DNA from 4 places in the Nocardia sp. NPDC058705 genome. Region 2 is predicted to be linked to each of the others. Evidence: riboswitches for the same ligand, from Rfam matches in the RefSeq annotation. Region 2 holds a riboswitch; each other region holds the start of a gene.

The links. Region 2 has a riboswitch for S-adenosylmethionine ahead of ACFW6D_RS22030 (rhodanese-like domain-containing protein). Riboswitches for the same ligand answer to the same signal wherever they lie in the genome.
Region 1: another riboswitch for S-adenosylmethionine. It lies ahead of ACFW6D_RS21210 (ABC transporter substrate-binding protein); the one in region 2 lies ahead of ACFW6D_RS22030 (rhodanese-like domain-containing protein).
Region 3: another riboswitch for S-adenosylmethionine. It lies ahead of ACFW6D_RS29465 (aminotransferase class V-fold PLP-dependent enzyme); the one in region 2 lies ahead of ACFW6D_RS22030 (rhodanese-like domain-containing protein).
Region 4: another riboswitch for S-adenosylmethionine. It lies ahead of ACFW6D_RS13940 (ABC transporter substrate-binding protein); the one in region 2 lies ahead of ACFW6D_RS22030 (rhodanese-like domain-containing protein).

The regions. Positions count from the first base shown of each region.
Region 1 is NZ_JBHYRN010000019.1:34,575-39,392, forward strand. It holds gene ACFW6D_RS21200 (ABC transporter substrate-binding protein) at 1-450, opposite strand, end outside; gene ACFW6D_RS21205 (LLM class flavin-dependent oxidoreductase) at 447-1,517, opposite strand; partial or broken gene ACFW6D_RS21210 (ABC transporter substrate-binding protein) at 1,546-1,842, opposite strand; SAM riboswitch class I at 1,958-2,050, opposite strand; gene ACFW6D_RS21215 (hypothetical protein) at 2,293-3,006, shown strand; gene ACFW6D_RS21220 (hypothetical protein) at 3,064-3,273, opposite strand; gene ACFW6D_RS21225 (AbrB/MazE/SpoVT family DNA-binding domain-containing protein) at 3,357-3,692, opposite strand; gene ACFW6D_RS21230 (glycosyltransferase family 2 protein) at 3,767-4,818, opposite strand, start outside.
Region 2 is NZ_JBHYRN010000020.1:95,642-100,459, forward strand. It holds gene ACFW6D_RS22020 (FAD-dependent oxidoreductase) at 1-1,355, opposite strand, end outside; gene ACFW6D_RS22025 (hypothetical protein) at 1,546-2,004, shown strand; SAM riboswitch class IV at 2,050-2,168, shown strand; gene ACFW6D_RS22030 (rhodanese-like domain-containing protein) at 2,186-2,602, shown strand; gene ACFW6D_RS22035 (O-succinylhomoserine sulfhydrylase) at 2,613-3,821, shown strand.
Region 3 is NZ_JBHYRN010000039.1:3,236-8,053, forward strand. It holds gene ACFW6D_RS29460 (hypothetical protein) at 1-131, shown strand, start outside; gene ACFW6D_RS29465 (aminotransferase class V-fold PLP-dependent enzyme) at 182-1,498, opposite strand; SAM riboswitch class IV at 1,540-1,654, opposite strand; gene ACFW6D_RS29470 (DUF6183 family protein) at 1,767-2,885, shown strand; gene ACFW6D_RS29475 (AAA family ATPase) at 3,122-4,252, shown strand; gene ACFW6D_RS29480 (S8 family peptidase) at 4,276-4,818, shown strand, end outside.
Region 4 is NZ_JBHYRN010000009.1:121,031-125,848, reverse strand. It holds gene ACFW6D_RS13950 (MFS transporter) at 1-911, opposite strand, end outside; gene ACFW6D_RS13945 (FMN-dependent NADH-azoreductase) at 889-1,515, opposite strand; SAM riboswitch class IV at 1,734-1,848, shown strand; gene ACFW6D_RS13940 (ABC transporter substrate-binding protein) at 1,868-3,025, shown strand; gene ACFW6D_RS13935 (ABC transporter permease) at 3,025-4,818, shown strand, end outside.

The DNA.
Region 1 (4,818 bases), on a different contig from region 2:
GGTGCCGACATAGTTGGTGAGATAGCTCGCACCGAGCGGAGCCTTCGCCCCGCCGAGTTCGATCACCGCGTCGAAGGTGTCGCGCACCGAGTCGGCGGTCAGCGGGGTTCCGTCGCTGAAGCTCACCCCGTCGGCCAGCTTGAACGTGAAGACCTTCGAGTCCGGGCTGACCTCCCAGCTTTCGGCCAGCCACGGCGTGATGGCCCCGGTCTTCGGATCCTGGTCGGTCAGCGAATCGACGATCTGGCGGGTCACATAGATGGTCTGGTTCGAGCCGGCCTGCGCCGGATCCGAGCAGGTGGGCGCCTGCGAGAGCCCGTAGCGCAGAGTGCCGCCGGGCTGCGGCGGACCGGCCTGGCCGCCCTGATCGCCGGTGCCGCTCCCGCACGCCACCACAGTGGTCGCGGCGGCGAACACACCGGCGAACGCGGAGAGACGATGTCGAATCACGAGGTAACTCCAGACAATTGGCGACCTGCGGCCAGCGGACGGCTCGGAATGCGGCGGCGCAGCTCGGGCGCCACCTCGGCCTGGAACAGCTCGAGACTGCCCAGGTAGTCGGCTTCGGTGCGGCCGTCGCGTTCGGCGGACAGGTGGATCACCTCGTGCCCGAACTGCTCGTGATAACGGCCGACCTTGTCGATCACCTGCTCCGCACTACCGACCAGCGCCGACGATCGGGCGATGAAATCTTCGACGGTCTCGAACACGACCGGATTGCCGACCTTGCGCTGCAAGGCGGTCCGTGCCTCGTAGAGCGGCCGGAACACCTCGACGGCCTCCTGCGAGGTCCGCGCGACATGGAAACCCGCCGTGCCCGCCCCGACCAAGGCGTCAGCCGGGTTGTGACCGTAGTGCGCCCACTGTTCGCGATAGTGGCGGATCAGCTCGGCATACGGCTCGATCGGATGGGTGACATTCGCCGAGAACACCGGATCACCGTGGCGCGCGGCCAGTTCCACCGACTCCCGGCTCGTCGCACTGCCGTGCCAGATCCGCACGCGCGGCTGCAACGGTCGCGGGAGCGCCTTGGCCGCGGTGAGTGACGGCCGAAATTGGCCCGACCACGTCACCTCCTCGCTGTCCCACAGCGCCCGAAAGAGTTCGTACCCTTCACGATTGCGCTCCCACTGGTCCTCGGTGGTGACGTGATAGAGCTGCGCTTGCGCCGCCCCGTTGCCCTTGCCGATGATCAGCTCGAGCCTGCCCTCGGACAGGTTGTCGAGCGTGGAGTAGTCCTCGAACGCGCGCACCGGATCGAGCAGGCTCAAGGTGGTGACCGCGGTGAACAGGCTGATCCGCGTGGTGACCGCGGCGATATGGCTCAGTACCACCGGGGGAGCGCCGGACAGGAACGGGTCCTCGTGCCGCTCACCGACCGCGAATCCGTCGTAACCGAATTCTTCGGCGCGCCTTGCCTGTTCGATCACTTCGTGCAGGCCGTCACGCGTTGTCGGGACCACACCGGTGACCGGGTCGGGCACCCGGGTGATCAGTGTCATCAGCAGGAATTTCATGCCCGTGCTCCTGATCTCTCGAACGAACTCATGCGGCGGGCTTCTTCGGCAGACCGGGCGGGTTGATGCGCGACTCGGTGACCTTCTCCGAATCCAGCCCCCAGCGATCGGGGACCTTCTGATAGCTGCCGTCGGCGATGGCATCGACGAGGGCCTTGTGGACGGCGGTGTTGAGGCCGCTGTTCTTCTTGGTGAGCACCGCGATCTCGCCTTGCAGGGCGTCACCGGCACCGGAAAAGGTGGCGATGAGCTTGGTTTCGCCTGTGGTCGTCGAGTGATAGACACCGGACGGGTTCGGCCCGAGGTAGCCGTCGAGGCGCTTGGAGGGTGCCAGGAACCGGCGATCCGGGGGAGGTCGTCGGCGGCACCAGCGGGCGGAGCATCGCCCAGCGGGGCGGTCTCGACGCCGGAGACAGTGGACGCGGTCAGCACGAAAAACTCCTCCATCGATCCCGGCAGAAGCACCCGCACCCTCGAAGGGCGGGTTGCTGCGACGTCGTAGAGCCGGGTCTCTCGGTCGCTCTGGATGGTTGTGCTCGCCTGCCTCGCGGCCCGAGCTGAATCAGCATGTGACACAGGTGTCGTGGTCGCAACGGTAGAAATCAGCGTGAGCGCAGGGGTTGGAACCGGCCGCCGGGGCAGCCACAATTGCCCCGGTTCGGTTCGCTGGGAGATTGCGACGCGCCGAACCCCCGGTTACTTCACCTTGCCCGATTCACCCATCGCACGCGGTAGCGTCGGCCTTCTCTGCGTCGATGAGGAGTACGTCGTGAACATGGGGCGTCGTTCCACCACACTGACCGCGCTGACGGCCTGCGCCGCCGCGTTGCTGCTGACCGCGCCGTCGGCCACCGCTGAACCGGCCGCGCCGGTGACGCCCGCCGTCACCAGGGACGCGCCGAACGCCACTCCAGCCGCGGGCCCGGGCGACCTGCTCGGCGCCTACCGGACCGTCGTCGAGACGCTGAAAGCCATGGGTATTCAGCCGTTCCTCTATCCGACGGTTGCGGCGAACTGCACCGGTGACGGCGCGGGGCTCGTCCCGGCGGTCGCGGGTGCGGTGCCGGGTCCGTGGCCGACGAACACGCTGCCCACTCCGGGACTCGACCTGTCCGCGGTGAAGTCCGGGCAGACGTTGTTCACGTTCCTGCCCTATGGACTCGCTCCCGACACTGCTGCTACGAAGACCTCCGGGATGCAGGTGGCGTGGCTCAATATCAGCACCGGACGGGGTGGGATGGCTTCGATGGGGCCCATTGCCGACCTCGTTCGGGCGATGGTTCCGCCCGAGGTTCCTGTAGAACTGCGGCCGCTGGCTGAAAACGCGATTCGCGACTTTCTCTTCGCCGCTGTTCCCGTCGGTGGTGTGCGTGCGGTGCCTGTGGACACTGGGCGTGGCACTGTGCTGGCTGCCGTCTTCGGAACCACTGACAACGCGGGGCGGTCGTGCTTCTTCTTTCCGACCGTCGGCATCACTGAGGTTCCTTGAAACCTGCCGGGCGCCGTCCGCTCGGTTGAGGTACCCGCCGTGGCAACAGTCGTTCGCTTATGGAGCGGTGAAGATGTCGTGGGTGCCTATTCGCCGCCAGATCACATGGGCCTCACCCGTCGTCACCGAGTCGCCGTAACTGAACGTCGCGCGCCCGTCAGGCGCCCACGTCATCTCCCAGATGTTGTCGTAGCCCTTCATCTTCTTGACGCGCAGTCCAGGGCGGAACCCGGCTCCGGCGCGCAGATCTTCGACCAGGATCGACACCGATCGTAGGAAGGCTACTTGCTGATCGCGAGTCAACTTTTGCCAATCTCGGGTGAAGAGCGTCAACCAGGCATAGGTGGGCATCAGTGCCGCTCGGGCTGGATCTCGGCCAGGTCGATGCCTGCGGAGGCAGCCAGTCCTCGCAAGAACGAGTCACCATCTTCGAAGACCTCGTGCGGGACGCCCGCGGCCAGTTCCTGGTCAGCTTCTTGCTCTTTGCGCTGCCATTCCGGGGTAAAGAACCATGCCTGATCGACCGGGATCGACCGATAGCCGCGCACCGTGACATCACCAGCCTCGTTGACCGTGAATTCCAGTTCGTCATCCTCGCGAACATGCAGCACGGCACGGATTTCCTGAGGCAGAGTCACTTGATGGCGACTGCCTCGGATGCGTGCACGGATGTTCATCGCGGTCATGCCACAGTGTAGCACGGTGCTACGGTGCTACAGAAGTCGACGGCCGCCAATTGTGTCGACAAGCTGGTACTCGGTCAGGCGCGGCGGGCGATGGCCTCGTCGGGAGCGACCAGGGGGCGCTGCTTCCAGCGGAGGCGGCCGGTTTGGTGGCGGTGGTGGGAGCGGGTCCACAGGGATAGGTAGTGGGCTACTGCTACCGGGTGGGCCAGGGCTGAGGCTAGGTCGGAAGGTGTCGGGGGGCGGCGGGTTTCGATGGTGCGGGCGGTGAGGCGGCTGGTGACTGCGGCCAGGTAGCCGAGGATTCCCGCGCGGCGGGTTCGGCCGCGGCCGAGTAGGGCGGCCAGTGGGGGGATCCAGTAGGCGAGGGTGGCGAGGATCCCTATGGCTGCGCCGGTGTCGCGGCGGCCGCCGTAGGCGGACCAGAGCCAGCGGGTGTAGCCGTCGGTGAGTTCGGTTGTGCCGGTGTACATTCGGGTGCTCGCTGCGGGGCCTGCGGTGACCAGAGCGGTGCGGTGGCCTACTCGGCGGATCGAGCGGGCCAGGTCGAGGTCTTCGGTGGCGCTGGCGGCTACGGCTGCGTGGCCGCCTGCGGCGCGGTAGGCCTCGGCGTCGACGGCGAGGAACTGGCCGCAGGCTACGGCGGTGGAGGGGCGCAGGCTGTGGTTGGAGGGGCCTACGGGCAGGGTTGATGCCCATGACCAGGCGAGCAGGGGCTGGACCAGGCGTTCGGTGGGCGAACCGGCTTCCTGGATCGGCCAGGCCGAGACCAAACCTGCTCCGCGCCTGCGTAATTCGGTGACCGCCGCTGCGACGGCGTGGGGTGCGAGGCGCACATCGGCGTCGACGAAGACCAGGGCTGCCGCGTCGGTGCGGGCGGCGAGGCGGGCGCACGCTGCTGCTTTGCCGGTCCAGCCGGGGGCGGGGTGGGCGGCGGAGCGGAGCACGGTGAAGCGTTCGTCGCCGGCGATCGCGGTCAGTGCGGCGTCGTAGGTGCCGTCGGTGGAGGCGTCGTCGAGGATCAGCACGTGCAGGCGGGGGACACCGGTCTGGGCGCGCAGGTCGGCGATCAGGGCGGGTAGGTGCTCGGCTTCGTCGCGGGCTGGCACGCAGACCGTGACCGGTTCGA
Region 2 (4,818 bases):
TCCTCGCGCTCGACGACCTTTACGCGCTCACGGCCTTCGGGCTCGCCGAGGGCGCGCTCGTGGGCGTCGAGGCGGTACCAGCCTGCCCACGTGGTGAACGGGATGCCCTTGCCCTCGAGGAACTCGGTGACGGCGTCCAGCTCGGGCTTGGGCGCGGGGGCGAAGGCCTTGGCGTCGTCGAGCAGGCAGGCGATGGTCTCGTTGGCGTCGCCCTTGGTGTGGCCGATGAGGCCGACGGGGCCGCGCTTGATCCAGCCGGTCACGTAGGTGGCGGGCATGAAGCGGGCGTCGCCTTCGGCGGTGTCGTCGGCGATCACGCGGCCGGCCTCGTTGGGTACGGTGCCTGCCTGATCGTCGAACGGCAGCTGGGTGACGTTCTGCGAGAGGTAGCCGACGGCGCGGTACACAGCCTGGATGTCCCAGTCGGTGAAGTTGCCGGTGCCCTTGACGTTGCCGGTCCCGTCGAGCTGGGTGCGCTCGGTCCGCAAACCCACGACCTTGCCGTCTTCACCGAGGACCTCGGCCGGGGACTCGAAAAAGTGCAGGAACAGCTTGTGCGGGCGATCGCCGTGATCGCGAATGGCCCACTGCTCCAAGGTGTTGGCGACCATGTCGACCTGCTTGGAGTTACGACGCGCGGCTTCGGAGCCTTCGTCGTAGTCGATGTCTTCAGGGTTGACGATGACCTCGATCGTCGGCGAGTGATCCAGCTCGCGCAGCTCCAAAGGCGTGAACTTGGCCTGTGCGGGGCCGCGACGTCCGAAGACGTGGACCTCGAGGGCCTTGTTGTTCTTGAGTCCTTCGTAGACGTTCGGCGGGATCTCGGTCGCCAGCAGCTCGTCACCGGTCTTGGCCAACACCCGGGCCACGTCGAGGGCGACGTTGCCGACACCGAGGACCGCGACCTTCTCAGCCTCGAGGGGCCAGGAACGGGGGACGTCGGGGTGGCCGTCGTACCAGGACACGAAGTCGGCGGCACCGTAGGAACCATCGAGCTCGATCCCGGGGATACCCAGGGCGCGGTCGGCGTTGGCGCCGGTGGAGAAGATGACCGCGTCGTAGAACTGGCGCAGGTCGTCGAGGGTGATGTCGGTGCCGTAGTCGATGTTGCCGAGCAGGCGGACCTGGTCTTTGTCGAGGACCTTGTGCAGGGCGGTGATGATGCCCTTGATCCGCGGGTGGTCGGGGGCGACGCCGTAGCGGATCAGGCCGAAGGGCGCGGGCATGCGCTCGTAGAGGTCGATGCTGACCTCGGCATCGGACTTCATCAGGGCGTCGGCGGCGTAGATACCGGCCGGTCCCGCGCCCACGATCGCAATGCGAAGCGGGCGAGTAGCTGCACTCTGTTCGGTCATGTCTACGCGCACCCTTTGGTCGAGAACTGATTTGACGGCGTCAACTTAGCTTAGGCTAAGTCGAATATCCGACTTACTGGCAGCTGCCATCGACGTCGGCAGCAGCCGCAATCAACGCGATTCTAGCTGCGGCATTGCGGCCACCCGGCGTGCGGTGTAGCCGCCCGCGCGGGTCTGCGAGGATTACAGCATGAACGAGGAGCAAACAGGCTCGGATGACCAGCCCGTAGTGGTGGATCAGACCGACAAGCGTTCCATCGTCCCGTTCGTCGCGGCAGCGGTGGTGGCGATCATCGTGCTCATCGGCATCGTGCTGGGCGGACTGCTCTCGCCCGCTGAGAAAAATGTCACAGAGGCCGACCGGCTCGCGGCCGCCGTCACCAACTATATCGACGCCCGCTCGCGCAGCGACCTGCGTCCGCCGACGGGTGTGGCCTGCGAAGGCTTCAACGAGGAGAGCTCCGGCCTTTCCGAACAGCTCGGTGGCCCGAAATCCACGGTCACGATCGACGGTAAGGGTTTCGAGAACGCCACCGTCAACGGCGACCGCGCCAAAATCGACGCGACCGTCGTGGTCAACGGCAACCCCGCGACCACCAACTGGAAACTGACCCGCGCCGACGGCGCGTGGCTGGTGTGCACCTTCTGAATCGTTTGACACGATGACCGGTGCCGAGGCAATCTCAGATCGCAAGGTCATGAGTGCCAGCGTCAAGCCCCGGCTCGCTGGTCGGCAACCCTCCTCCGCGGTGGGGTGCTCCGGGTGACGACCTGGCCGTGTGTTCCGGAGTTCCGGCACGGCAAGAGCGGATTCACGCAGGAGGATCGACATGACTTACGCCGGCGACATCACCCCTGAGAAGGCGTGGGAGCTGCTCACCGAGCACCCCGGCGCCGTGCTGGTCGACGTGCGCACCGAAGGCGAGTGGGCACACATCGGCATCCCCGACACCAGCTCCATCGAACGCCCCGCCCATTTCATCGAATGGGTCGACGGCACCGGCACCCGCAACCCCGACTTCGGCGTGCAGCTCGAGCAGGCCCTCGCGGGTCGCCCCGACGACGCCCCGGTCGTGTTCCTGTGTCGCTCCGGCCAGCGTTCCGCGCACGCGGCGAACCTGGCGACGGCGGCGGGCGTGGCACCGTCCTACAACGTGCTCGACGGTTTCGAGGGTGGTCCCGACGCGTTCGGTCAGCGCGGCAGCACCGGCTGGCGCGCCGTCGGCCTGCCGTGGCGTCAGGCATAAGGAGAAAAGCATGATCACCGGTGGTTCGTTCGACAAGCCACTGCCCGAGGGTGTCGGTCCCGGCACGCTCGGTGTGCGTGGCGGCCTGCGCCGTTCCGGCTACGACGAGACGTCCGAGGCCCTGTATCTGACCTCGGGTTTCGTCTACGAGAGCGCCGAAGCCGCCGAGGCCGCCTTCACCGGCGACATCGAGCACTTCGTCTACTCCCGCTTCGGCAACCCGACCGTGGCGATGTTCGAGGAGCGCATCCGCCTGCTCGACGGCGCCGAAGCCGCCTTCGCGACGGCATCCGGCATGTCCGCGGTGTTCACGGCGCTCGGCGCATTGCTGAAGGCGGGCGACCGTCTCGTCGCGGCTCGCAGCCTGTTCGGCTCGTGCTTCGTGGTGTGCAACGAGATCCTCCCGCGCTGGGGCATCGAAACCGTCTTCGTCGACGGCGACGACCTCGACCAGTGGGAACAGGCCCTGTCGGTCCCCACCCAGGCCGTCTTCTTCGAGACCCCCGCCAACCCGATGCAGACCCTCGTCGATGTCCGCAAGGTCACCGAGCTGGCCCACGCCGCGGGCGCAAAGGTGGTGCTGGACAACGTCTTCGCCACCCCGTTGCTGCAGCGCGGCTTCGAACTCGGCGCCGACGTGGTCGTCTACTCCGGCACCAAACACATCGACGGCCAGGGCCGCGTCCTCGGCGGCGCCATCCTCGGCGCCAAGGACTACATCGACGGCCCCGTGAAAACCCTGATGCGCCACACCGGCCCAGCCCTGAGCCCCTTCAACGCCTGGACCTTGCTCAAGGGCCTGGAAACCATGCCGCTGCGGGTGCGCCACTCCACCGAATCGGCCCTGCAAGTGGCCAAGTTCCTGGAGATCAACGATTCGGTCGACTGGGTGAAATACCCCTTCCTGGAATCACATCCACAGCACGCCCTCGCCAAGGAACAGATGTCCGGCGGCGGCACAGTCGTCACCTTCGCCCTCAACGGCGACGACGGCAAAAAACGAGCCTTCGAGGTCCTGAACCGCCTCCGCATCATCGACATCTCCAACAACCTCGGCGACGCCAAAACCATGATCACCCACCCCGCCACCACCACCCACCGAGCCATGGGCCCGGAGGGACGCGCGTCAATCGGCTTGTCCGACGGGGTCGTTCGCATCTCGGTAGGCCTCGAAGACCTCGAAGACCTCCTCGGCGACCTCGACCACGCCCTGAGCTGAACGGCTCGCGAACAACCTCCTGACCTGCGCGTGGAGCCACCGCGGTCGCCCAGGAGTGCCGGGCCCGCCGCAGCGGGGGGCGGGGTTCACAGTCGGTTCGGTCGGTGCAGCCGTATCGACTTCACAAAAATGAGTATGCGTTCGTACTTGCGCGGACTGTGACCGGAGACCTACGCTGGTCCCAACAGGCGGGCGACCACGGATGTACTTGCATCGCAATGCTTTTGGATAGCGCCTGGCGGGCAAAAGCAATGCCCCGAGCGGCATGCATCTGAGATACCAGATGCAGAGGCGGACTCGGGGCTTACCGAACCAGGCTAGCACCCTGACTGGTGGGATGCCGCGCCGCTCGATCAGCTGGGTAAACGGGCGGTCGGCCAAGCGCGGACGAAGGTCAAGCGACCGTCGTGCTGCGCTGACGACGTGGTAGCGCAGCTGACATTCGGCTTCTGGGTATCGCTGTTGAGTGCGGCAAACGACCGTACGATGTGGGTGCCTTGTTTGCACAAGGCTTTTCCGCACTATCGCGGACCACGCAAAGTTCTGCATCGAGAACTCGAAACGATTCGTCTGTTCAGGAATCGCATCATGCATCATGAGCCGATTCATCATCGGCACCTGGAAGCAGACCACCGAACGATACACAGGGTGATCGGCTATATCTCCGCTGACATCGCCACTCACCTGGTTGCTCGCGATACGGTCCCTACAGTCTTGGCATCTCGACCGGTCAGGGCCACGGTTCGATGAGCAGGCCGCCAGGCGTGCTGCTGCCGAGTGAATTAGCCGAGCGGATCGGCGTGACGATCAGTGCCGTGAGCAACTGGCGTACCCGGCATGCGAACTTTCCTTCTCCGATCGTCGCCGGTGGACAGGAATTGTTCGCCATAACCGAACTTGTGCAATGGCTGGGTCGTCGATCTATTCCGCGCAACCGGTTACGACCACACGAGGCGGTCGGCACGACCTACGGTGACCGCCTGGCCATCACGACCCG
Region 3 (4,818 bases), on a different contig from region 2:
TCGCGAGCGGGGTCCTGCAAGCGATCGAGCTACTCTGCCCGGGAGCCAAGGTCGCGCTCACCTTCTCGGACACGATCTCCCAGCACATCCGCGTAGGCGATGTCGTCTACGCGGTCGAGGCGGCCGGATAGTCCCGCCAACTTCCACAGCACAGGCGGTTGACAGCGGAACGAGACGGCGGTCAGCCGATCAAGCAGGGGGCCGCGCCTTCGGGGGAGGCGGCGGTGAGGGGTCGGGTTTCGGGGGTGGGGTTCCAGTGGCCGTCGGTGGCGGCGTAGGCCCAGGTGGGACCGTTGGCGACCAGGGTGGCGACGGCTTCGATCAGGCGGTCTACGTCGGCGGCGGTGGTGCCGAGGCCGATGCTGGCACGCAGGGCGGCGTCGAGGCCGAGGCTCGCGAGGAGGGGGTGGGCGCAGAAACGGCCGTCGCGGACGCCGATGGCGTGTTCGGCGGAGAGGTAGGCGGCTACCTGGCCGGGGGCGTAGTCGGCGATAGTGAAGGCGACGATGCCGACACAGTCGGGGCTGTCGGACCAGATGGTGACCAGGTCGACGCCGGGGATCGCGGACAGGCCGTCGCGGAGACGATCGGCCAGGAAGCGTTCGTGCGCAACGAGTTCGGCGGGATCGATGGCGGCGAGTGCGTCACAGGCTGCGGCAATCGCGGCCGCGCCCAACACATTCGGCGAACCGCCCTCGTGCCGCTGCGGCGCGCAAGCCCATTCCACTTCCGACACACCGACATTGCGCACGGCGCCACCACCGGCAAGGTAGGGCTCACCCTGGTCCAGCCAGTCACGCCGCCCGACGAGCACACCCGAGCCGAACGGCGCGTACAGCTTGTGCCCGGAGAACGCGAGGTAGTCGATCCCGGTCTCGCGCAAGGAGATCCGTCGATGCGGAGCCAGCTGCGCGGCGTCGACGAGAATCCGCGCACCACACAGGTGGGCGATGGTCGCGAGCCGTTCCAGCGGCAGCACCTCACCGGTGACGTTGGATGCCCCGGTCACCGCGAGCAGCGCGGCCGGCTTGCTGCACAACTCGGCGACGACCCGCTGAATCGTCTCCTCGACAGTCGCACCGGCCCGCACCACCCGGCGACCGTGCTCGGTCCACGGCAGGAAGTTGGCGTGATGTTCGATATCGAGCACCACCGTCTCCCCTGGCACGCACCCGGCCAGCAGGTTCAGCGAATCGGTGGTGTTGCGCGTGAACACCACCACCTGGTCGTCGTCGGCATCGAGGAACCGGGCAACCGACCCACGCGAGGCCTCGTAGCACTCGGTCGAGATCCGCGAGGCATACCCCGCACCCCGGTGCACGCTGGCGTAGAACGGCAGCAACTGCGAAATCCGGTCGGTGACCTGCTTCAACGCGGGCGCACTCGCGGCGTAGTCGAAGTTGGCGTAGGAGCTGGTGCCGCCCTGAACGAGCGGAACCTGCAGGTCGGCACCGGAAACGGCGGCGATGGCACAGGTGGGGTCGATTACAGCAGTCATGACGAAATCCCGTCGGCTCAGGGACCCGCTCCACAAGAGTTGGCCCGCGCTTGCCGCGCCCAATTCGGACGTCAGCCTGGTCGTCACCCGGAGCACCCCACCGCGGAGGAGGGTTGCCGACCAGCAAGCCGGGGCTGAACGCTGGTACTCGTGACCTGCAACGAGAGTGACAGATGACCTCGCGGCCTGTCAACTACCCCGGCGGAAGTGGCCTCCTACCGCGCCGAACTTCGATTGCCTCGGCACGGCAGATGCGTACGCTGGGCTCGTGCACGTCGAGATCGAACAGATCATTCGCGAGTTCCCGCAGCGCGACGATTATCGCGACATCCGGGAGCGGATCGAAAGTAGTGTTGGCGCAGGCGATCTCGAGTTCGCCGTGTCGCTCGGCCGAGCGGCGGCCACGGCCTACGGTGCCGGTAATTGGATTGTCGAGGATTGCGTCGGCACATTGCTCCACGCCTCCGCACCGGAGAGGGCCGGGGCCGCGCTCCGGGTGCTCGCGGCGACGAAGCCGGAGAAGAGCCGGGCGGGCCGGATAGCGGCGAAGCTGGCCGGATCGCTGGAAGCGGACGAGGCCGTCGCCGCGTTCGGTCAAGCCGGTCTGATCGGGCCGATCGCGGACGAGCTGCGTGCCTGTTTGCTGCAGGAGTTGATCCTGCGCGGCGTCACGGTGGCCGACCACGACGGGCTCGTGCGGTGGGCGAATTCGGCGCACTGGTCAGGTCATCCGCTGCGCGTGCTGCCGTTCGAACGCACACCCTTCGAGCACGGGCTCGCGCTGCGCCAATTCAGCCAGCACGGTTCGAGCGTCGGCCTGCCGTTCAGTGCCGACACCTCCCCCGCGCTGAGCAGACGCACTCGACTCGCCCTCCCCCGCGCCAAGGAAACTACCCACCCCGCGGTCGCGGACCGACTCGCGCAGGCTGTCGCGAACTGGAAGCGAGAATCCAACGGGCGCATCGAATCTCGGACCTTCGCACTCGGCAGCGTCCCCGACCCGGCGACGACGGCGGCCCTCATGGACACCTTGTCGCTGGAGTGCCTACACGCCCGGCACCCGTCGGCGACCGACCTCGTGGTCACCCCGTCCACACCCGGGCAGGTCTGGTCGATGCTGTTCGCCGCGGCGGCCAACGGCGGCGCCTACAACCACGGCGAAGGCGCGGCCTACGGCCGTCTGCGCGCCTGGCGTTCGCTCGGGGCACTGTGTGGTGCAACAGAATTCGACACCATCGACCATGTCACCCGCCTCGCGCGGGACTGCCACTGGTTCACCTTCGAGGCCGATACCGCATGGTTCGAGCGCGTCGCCTGGGATATCGGCATCGTCGCACTGACCCCCGAACCCGCCCTGTCGATCCTCGCTGCCACCGACACCGACTGACCGGCGCGTTCGCGCGGTGAGGCACGCCCGACGCGGCGGGAATCGCCCATGAGGGGGGCCGGCGGAACTAGCATCCGACGAAGGGAATTGCTGCGCTGAGGGCTCGGCAGATCAATGTGGCGCTGCGGGTGGGGTCCGATGTCAAACCGGTACACAAGGGGTGAACTTTGCCCGCGATGGACGCCGTACGATCGAGTGAAGCGAAAACAGTCCACGTATCAGATCGGAAGAAGACCATGTCATACGCCTTGAGCTCCACTTCGGCGGACGTGAGCGCTGATCTGCCCGATGAATTCGTCCACCTGGCGAGGTTGGCGTTGGCGGGGCGTGAGCAGGATGTCGCGATGTTCGTGCGGCGGGCCGCGCGGCGACACCGGCATGCAAGTCCCGAGTTGGCCGATGCGTTGATCGCGCTGCTGCGCCAGAACCCCACTCGCGCCAATCCCCTTCGCGCTGAGGTGGATACGCCGATTCCGGTAGACGGCGACAGTCGGCTGCCGTTGGTTCGGGTGATCGCACCCGGCGCCACTGTCGAAGTGCCGATCCTGGCCGCCGAGACCTACGACGTGCTCACCCAGATCGTCGATGAGCGCAAGCAAGCCGACCGGCTGGCCGCCGCCGACCTCACCCCGGCGCGCAGCCTGCTGTTCGTCGGCCCGCCCGGCGTCGGCAAGACGATGGCCGCGGCGTGGCTGGCCCATCAGCTGGAGCTGCCGCTGGTGGTCCTCGACCTGGCGACCATCATGAGCAGCCTGCTCGGCAAAACCGGCACCAACCTGCGCCACGCCATCGACTACGCCAAGCAGCGGCCGTGCGTGCTGCTGCTCGACGAACTCGACGCCATCGCCAAACGGCGCGATGACGATCGTGATGTGGGCGAGCTGAAGCGCCTGGTCACCGTGCTGCTGCAGCAGATCGACGACTGGCCGACCGGTGCGGGCCTCGTCATCGGCGCGACCAACCATGCCGACCTGCTCGACCCGGCCGTGTGGCGGCGTTTCGATGTGAGTGTGGAATTCGCGCTGCCCGAGGCCGAGCAACGCTGCGAGGCGATCCGCCGGTTCGCCGGACAGCCACTGCCCGACGGTGCGGTGGATGCGGTCGCGCTCGCGTCGAAGGGGTTGTCGTTCAACGATATCGAGCGAACGATGCTGCGGTTGCGCAGACGTTGCGTGCTGGAGGACCAGCTACTGCCCGGCTTGATGGCCGAGCATTCCGCACGACTAGTAGCTGAACTTCCCAAAACGGATCGGTTACGGCTCGCCCAGACGCTGACGGGCGTGTCAGGCTTGTCTCAGCGGCAGATCAGTGCGCTCACGGGGGTCTCGCGTGACACCATCCGTGGCTTCACCCATCGACGGGAATAACGTGGCAGCTGGGGGGATTTCGGGTGGCGGGACCGCGATTTCTGATCGGGTTCGGTGAGCGGCTCACCGCGCCCATCTCCCCCAGCAGATCCGGCGGTTCGCCGCAGCCGCCGTACACCGTGGCACAGGCGCGGGCCCGGCTCGCGCCGATGCTGAACGCGGCGACCGCGAGTGCGGACGCGTTGCCGAAAACGGCCTGTCCGGAAGACGAGACCGTCACGGCGGTCACCCTGCATCCGCAGTACCTGTCCAAAAGCGGTTACCCCACACGGCTTCTCACGTCACTGCAGCTGGATCCGCTGGGTAGCAGGCCGGTGGCGATCACACCGGAGCACGGCACGCCGCGGGCGAGCACGCTGCTGTTCCTGGCTACGACTCGCGTGAATCTGCAGTTGCTCACTGCGAGAATCGGCGCCGGCGTACCGCTGGGCAGCGCCGAGAACGGCATCGTCTGCCTCGAGGAATTCCGGCTCAACAACCCCGACGACCGTCTGAGACTTACAGCGGCACCGCGTAATTCGGAGACCGTCGCCGAATTGGTCCTGCACTCCGACCGCGATATCGCC
Region 4 (4,818 bases), on a different contig from region 2:
CCGAAGGGTAGGGCGGCGATGGCGGCTGTGGTTCCGGCTGTTGTCAGAGAGGTGATGAGGCGGCGTTCGGGGTTGATCGCACCCAGTCTGGTCGCCAGTAGCGGGATCGCGATCATCGCGGGGATGGCGCTGGCGCGTAATACGAGCAGGGCAGTGCTACTGGTGCCGACACCTTCGTGCGGCGCGAGTTGTACGCCGGTGTAGATCCCGACGAAGGAGCCGAGGACGGCAAGGCAGCTGAGGTAGAGCAGGGCCAGGCGTGGTGCGCGCAGCAAGGAGGCGAATGCGGTGAAGGCCGAGGCCGCCGATGCTGTCGAGTCGGCGCGTTGGCCTGGTTCGAGTACCGCCCGTAGTGCCAGTGCCGAGATCGCGAAGGCCGCCGCGCCGACCACGAACACCGCTCGCCAGCCGAACGCGGCGTCGACGAGTTGCGCGAACACCTGCGCGAGCACGCCCGCGCCGAGGAACGAGCTGGTCAGGCAGGTCAGGGCGAAGACCCGGCGCTGCGGTGCGATGCGTTCGGCGAGGTAGGCGAACGCGGCCGGTGCGAAGAACGAGGCCGTCAACCCCTGCACCACCCGCGCGGCGATCCCGGTGCCGAGACTCGGTGCCGCGATCACCGCAAGGGTGGACAAGGCCGTCGCCGCCAGACCCCCGACGATCACCGGGCGGCGTCCCCAACGGTCCGACAGCGGGCCGGTGACGAGGAAGCCGGCGCCGTAGGCGAGCCCGAAGGCAGTGGTTGTCCAGGTCACCGCGGCGTGGGTGGTGTCCCACGCCGCGGCCAGGTCGCCGAGCACCGGCAGCACCACGTAGAGCTGCCCGACGACGAGAATCCCGACGGCACAGATCGTCGCGACTGTCCGCCCCGTCGGCGCCCATGTCGCTTCAGTAGTCGCCGGCGAGCTCACGTGCCCGCTCCTGCGCGGCAGCGAACCCGACCTGCGGGTCCTCGGTGAGCACGGTCGGCGCGAAGCGGATCTCGGCGACGTCCTTCACACCGATGAATCGCAGCCAGTCGTGCACGAACGGGGTGGCGAAGTCGCTGCCGAACTGGATCGGCACACCCGGCTGGTGCACGCCACTGGTGAACACCGTGACCGCGCGCTTGCCGTCGAGGAGCCCGCTGTAGCCGACCTCGGGATCGAAGCCGAACGCCCAGCCGGGCTGGGTGATGATGTCGACGTACTGCTTGAGGATGTAGGGCACGCCGTGATTCCAGATCGGGATGTTGACGACGTAGAGGTGGGCGGCGGCGAACCGGTCGAAGACGGTGCGGGCCTGCTCCCAGGCGGCGACCTGCTCGGGGGTCTGTTCGGATCCGGTGAACACGGCCAGTTTGGCGGCGGCCGCGTCGGTGCCGAAGTCGGGCAGCCCGGCGTCGAACAGGTCGAGTGTGTCGACCTGCAGGGTGGAATCCTTCGCCGCGAGGGCCTCGATGAAAGTTGTTGCGATGGCGCGAGATTGGCTGAGTTCGCCGCGTGCGGAGGCATTGATGTGCAGCAGTGTGGTCATGGGAACAGGAGTACCGAGCGCGGCGAACGGCGACAATGATTTGTCGCATGCTGCGCGGATTACCGCATGCGCGCCGCCGTCTTTTGTCTCGAGCTGATCGCAAAACACCAGGCGCCGAATTGCCGCAGGTGGCTCCGTATCCGAGTGCCCCGCAACCACATCGAGTACCCCGAAGGCGGAACAGGCGCGCCTGAATCCGCTGCTAGATTTCGGCCCACGGTCACGAGTATCAGCACGTTCGAGCCCCGGCTCGCTGATCGGCAACCCTCGCTTGCGGTGGGGTGCCCCGGGTGACGACCAGGCGATATCGCTCGGGTATCGCAAGCGCTGTCTTCACGAAGGAATACCAGCAATGAGCAAGTTCTCTCTCGGCTCGCGTCGTCGTGTCGAAATCGTGGCGGGCGCACTTGCCGCGGTGAGCATCGCCGCGACGGTGGTCGGCTGCAGCGACAGCGGCGGATCCGATTCCGGCCCGGTCTATTTCGGCATCTCCGGTCCGCGCACCGGGCCTTCTGCGGAGTACGGGCGTCTGTGGCAGCAGGGATTCGACCTGGCACTGGACGAGATCAACGCGGCGGGCGGAATCAACGGCCGCAAGGTCGAATTGAAGTGGGAGGATTCGCAATCCGATCCCAAGCAGACCGTCCCGATCGCCACCAAATTCGTCGACGACAAGTCCGTGATCGCCGAACTCGGCGACTTCTCCTCGCCCGCCTCGATCGCCGCATCGCCGATCTACAACCGCGGCAAGCTCGTTCAGTACGGCTTCACCAATTCCGCCGTCGACTTCACCAAGGCGGGCAACTACTCGTGGAGCCCGTCGATCACCCTCGACGTCTTCCAGGAACGCAATGCCCAGTGGGTGTCGAAGAAGGCCAAAAAGGTCTCGGTGGTCTACCTCGAAACCGACTGGGGCAAACAGGCTTTCCAGTTCTTCGAGAAGTTCGCCGAGGAGAAGGGAGTCGAGATCGTCTACTCCTCGCCGATCCTGCCCGACTCCACCGATGTGAAGCCGATCCTGATCAAGGGCCGCGAAGCGAACCCCGAAGCCTTCGTGCACCTCGGCTACGGTCCCGACGGTGCGCTGGTGATCAAGCAGTTGCGTGACGTGGGCTTCGCCGGGCAGTTCTTCGGCGGCCAGAACACCCCGCAGTTCATCTCGCTGGCAGGCGCGGCGGCCGAGGGCGACATCGTCAACGGCATCTTCAGCCCGGCCGACCCGGACCCGAAGGTCCAGGACTTCGTCACCAAGTTCCGCACGAAGTTCAACACCGATCCCGGCGACTTCAACGTCTACGCCTACGACGCGCTCAATGTCGTCGTGCAGGCGGCGAAGAAGGGCGGCGCCACCCGCGAGGGCATCCTCGACGGCCTGAAAACCGAAACCCAGTTCACCGGAATCGGTTTGGGCACCTTCGCCTTCGACCAGGAAACGCGGCGCCCGAAGGGTGTCACCCCGCGTGAACTGGTGCTGAAGGAAGGCAAGTTCGTGCCGACCGGCAACCGCTGATGTTCGACACGCTCATCGCGGGGGTGGTCCACGGCAACGCGTACGCGCTGCTCGCCGTGGGCATCACCCTCATCTTCGGCGTCACCAATGTCATCAATTTCGCGCACGGCGCGGTGTTCGCCCTCGGCTCGATCCTGGGTTGGTGGCTGATCGCCGAACAGGGTTTCCCGTTGTGGCTGACCCTCGTGCTGGTGGTTGCGATCACCGCGGCGGTCGGTGTCGGCATCGACCTGCTGGCCGTGCATCCGCTGCGCAAAGCGCCTGCCATCGCGGCGCTGCTGGCGACGGTGGCGGCCGGGTTGATCATCGAGAACCTGACCCAGATCGTGTTCGGACCGGAAACGCGGCCGTTCCCACAGGTATTGCCCACCAACAACTTCCAGCTCGGCGGCGTCCGCTTCGGCACCTCCGATCTGGTGATGTTCGCGATCACCCTGGTGGTGATGCTCGGCCTGGCCGGGTTCCTGCGGTTCAGCCGCTACGGCCTGGCGATTCGCGCCACCGCTCAGGATCCGGATGCCGCCGCCCAGATGGGGATCGGCGTGAGCCGCATCCAGGTGCTCGCCTTCGCCATCGCGTCGGGGCTCGGCGGTCTGGCGGGAATCTTTGTCGGCCTGTACAACTCGAACATCTCGCCGACCAGCGGCACGCTCGCCGGGCTCACCGGGTTCGTGGCGGCCACCATCGGTGGGCTCGGGTCGATTCCGGGCGCGGTGATCGGCGGGTTCGCCCTCGGCATCGTGGAAGCCTTCGGCATCTACACCTTCGGCGACGGCTACCGCGACCTGATCACCTTCGGGGTGCTGGTGGCGTTTCTGGTGTTGCGGCCCGGTGGCCTGCTGGCCAAGGTGCCCGCGATCAGTTCCGAACCGCTCACCGGCACCTTCCTCGGCGCCGGGCGACAACTCCGGATCAGATGGTGGCACGCGGTCGCGGTGTTCGCCGTGGCGGCACTGATCGTGCCGCTGGTCGCCAACAACTACGCCATCGTCGTCGGCACCCAGATCCTGGCCTACGCGATCATCGCGGTCTCGATGACGCTGGTCGCCGGTTCGGCCGGGCAGTTGGTGATCGGCCAGGCCGGGCCCATCGCGATCGGCGCATACACCTCCGCGATCCTCACGGTGAATCACGACTGGCCGTTCCTGGCCGCTGCCCTCGCGGGTGGGGTGCTGGCCGCGGTGATCTCGTCGGTCCTTGCCGCGCCGCTGTGGAATCTGAACGGGCACTATGTCGCGATCGCCACGCTGGGCATCGGCATCGTGATCGTGGCGGTGATCCGCAACTGGGAGTCGGTGACGCGCGGCAGCTACGGCATCTTCGGTATCCCCGTGCCCAGCATCCTCGGTCACGAGTTCACCGAGAACACCGAGGTGTTCCTGCTTGACCTGGTGTTCCTGGCGATCACCCTCGCGGTGGTGGTCGGCGTGCAACGGTCGCGGCTCGGCACCGCGCTGCGTGCGGTCGGTGCCGACGAGGTCGCCGCGCGGTCCTCCGGTATCCCGGTGCGCGACTACAAGGCACTGGCCTTCGCGATCAGCGCCCTGTTCTCCGGGATCGCGGGCGCCCTGCTGGCGCACCAGTACAGCTACATCGACCCGACCGTGTTCAACCTGTCCATGTCCCTGCTGATCGTCACCGTTCTCGTGCTCGGCGGCACCGGTTCGCCCTATGGCGCGGTGCTCGGCGCGGCGGTGCTGATCGGCGTTCCCGAGGCGCTGCGGCTGGCGCCGGAGGCGCGCATCCTGCTCTACGGCGTGGTGTTGCTGCTGATCATCCGTTTCCGTCCGCAG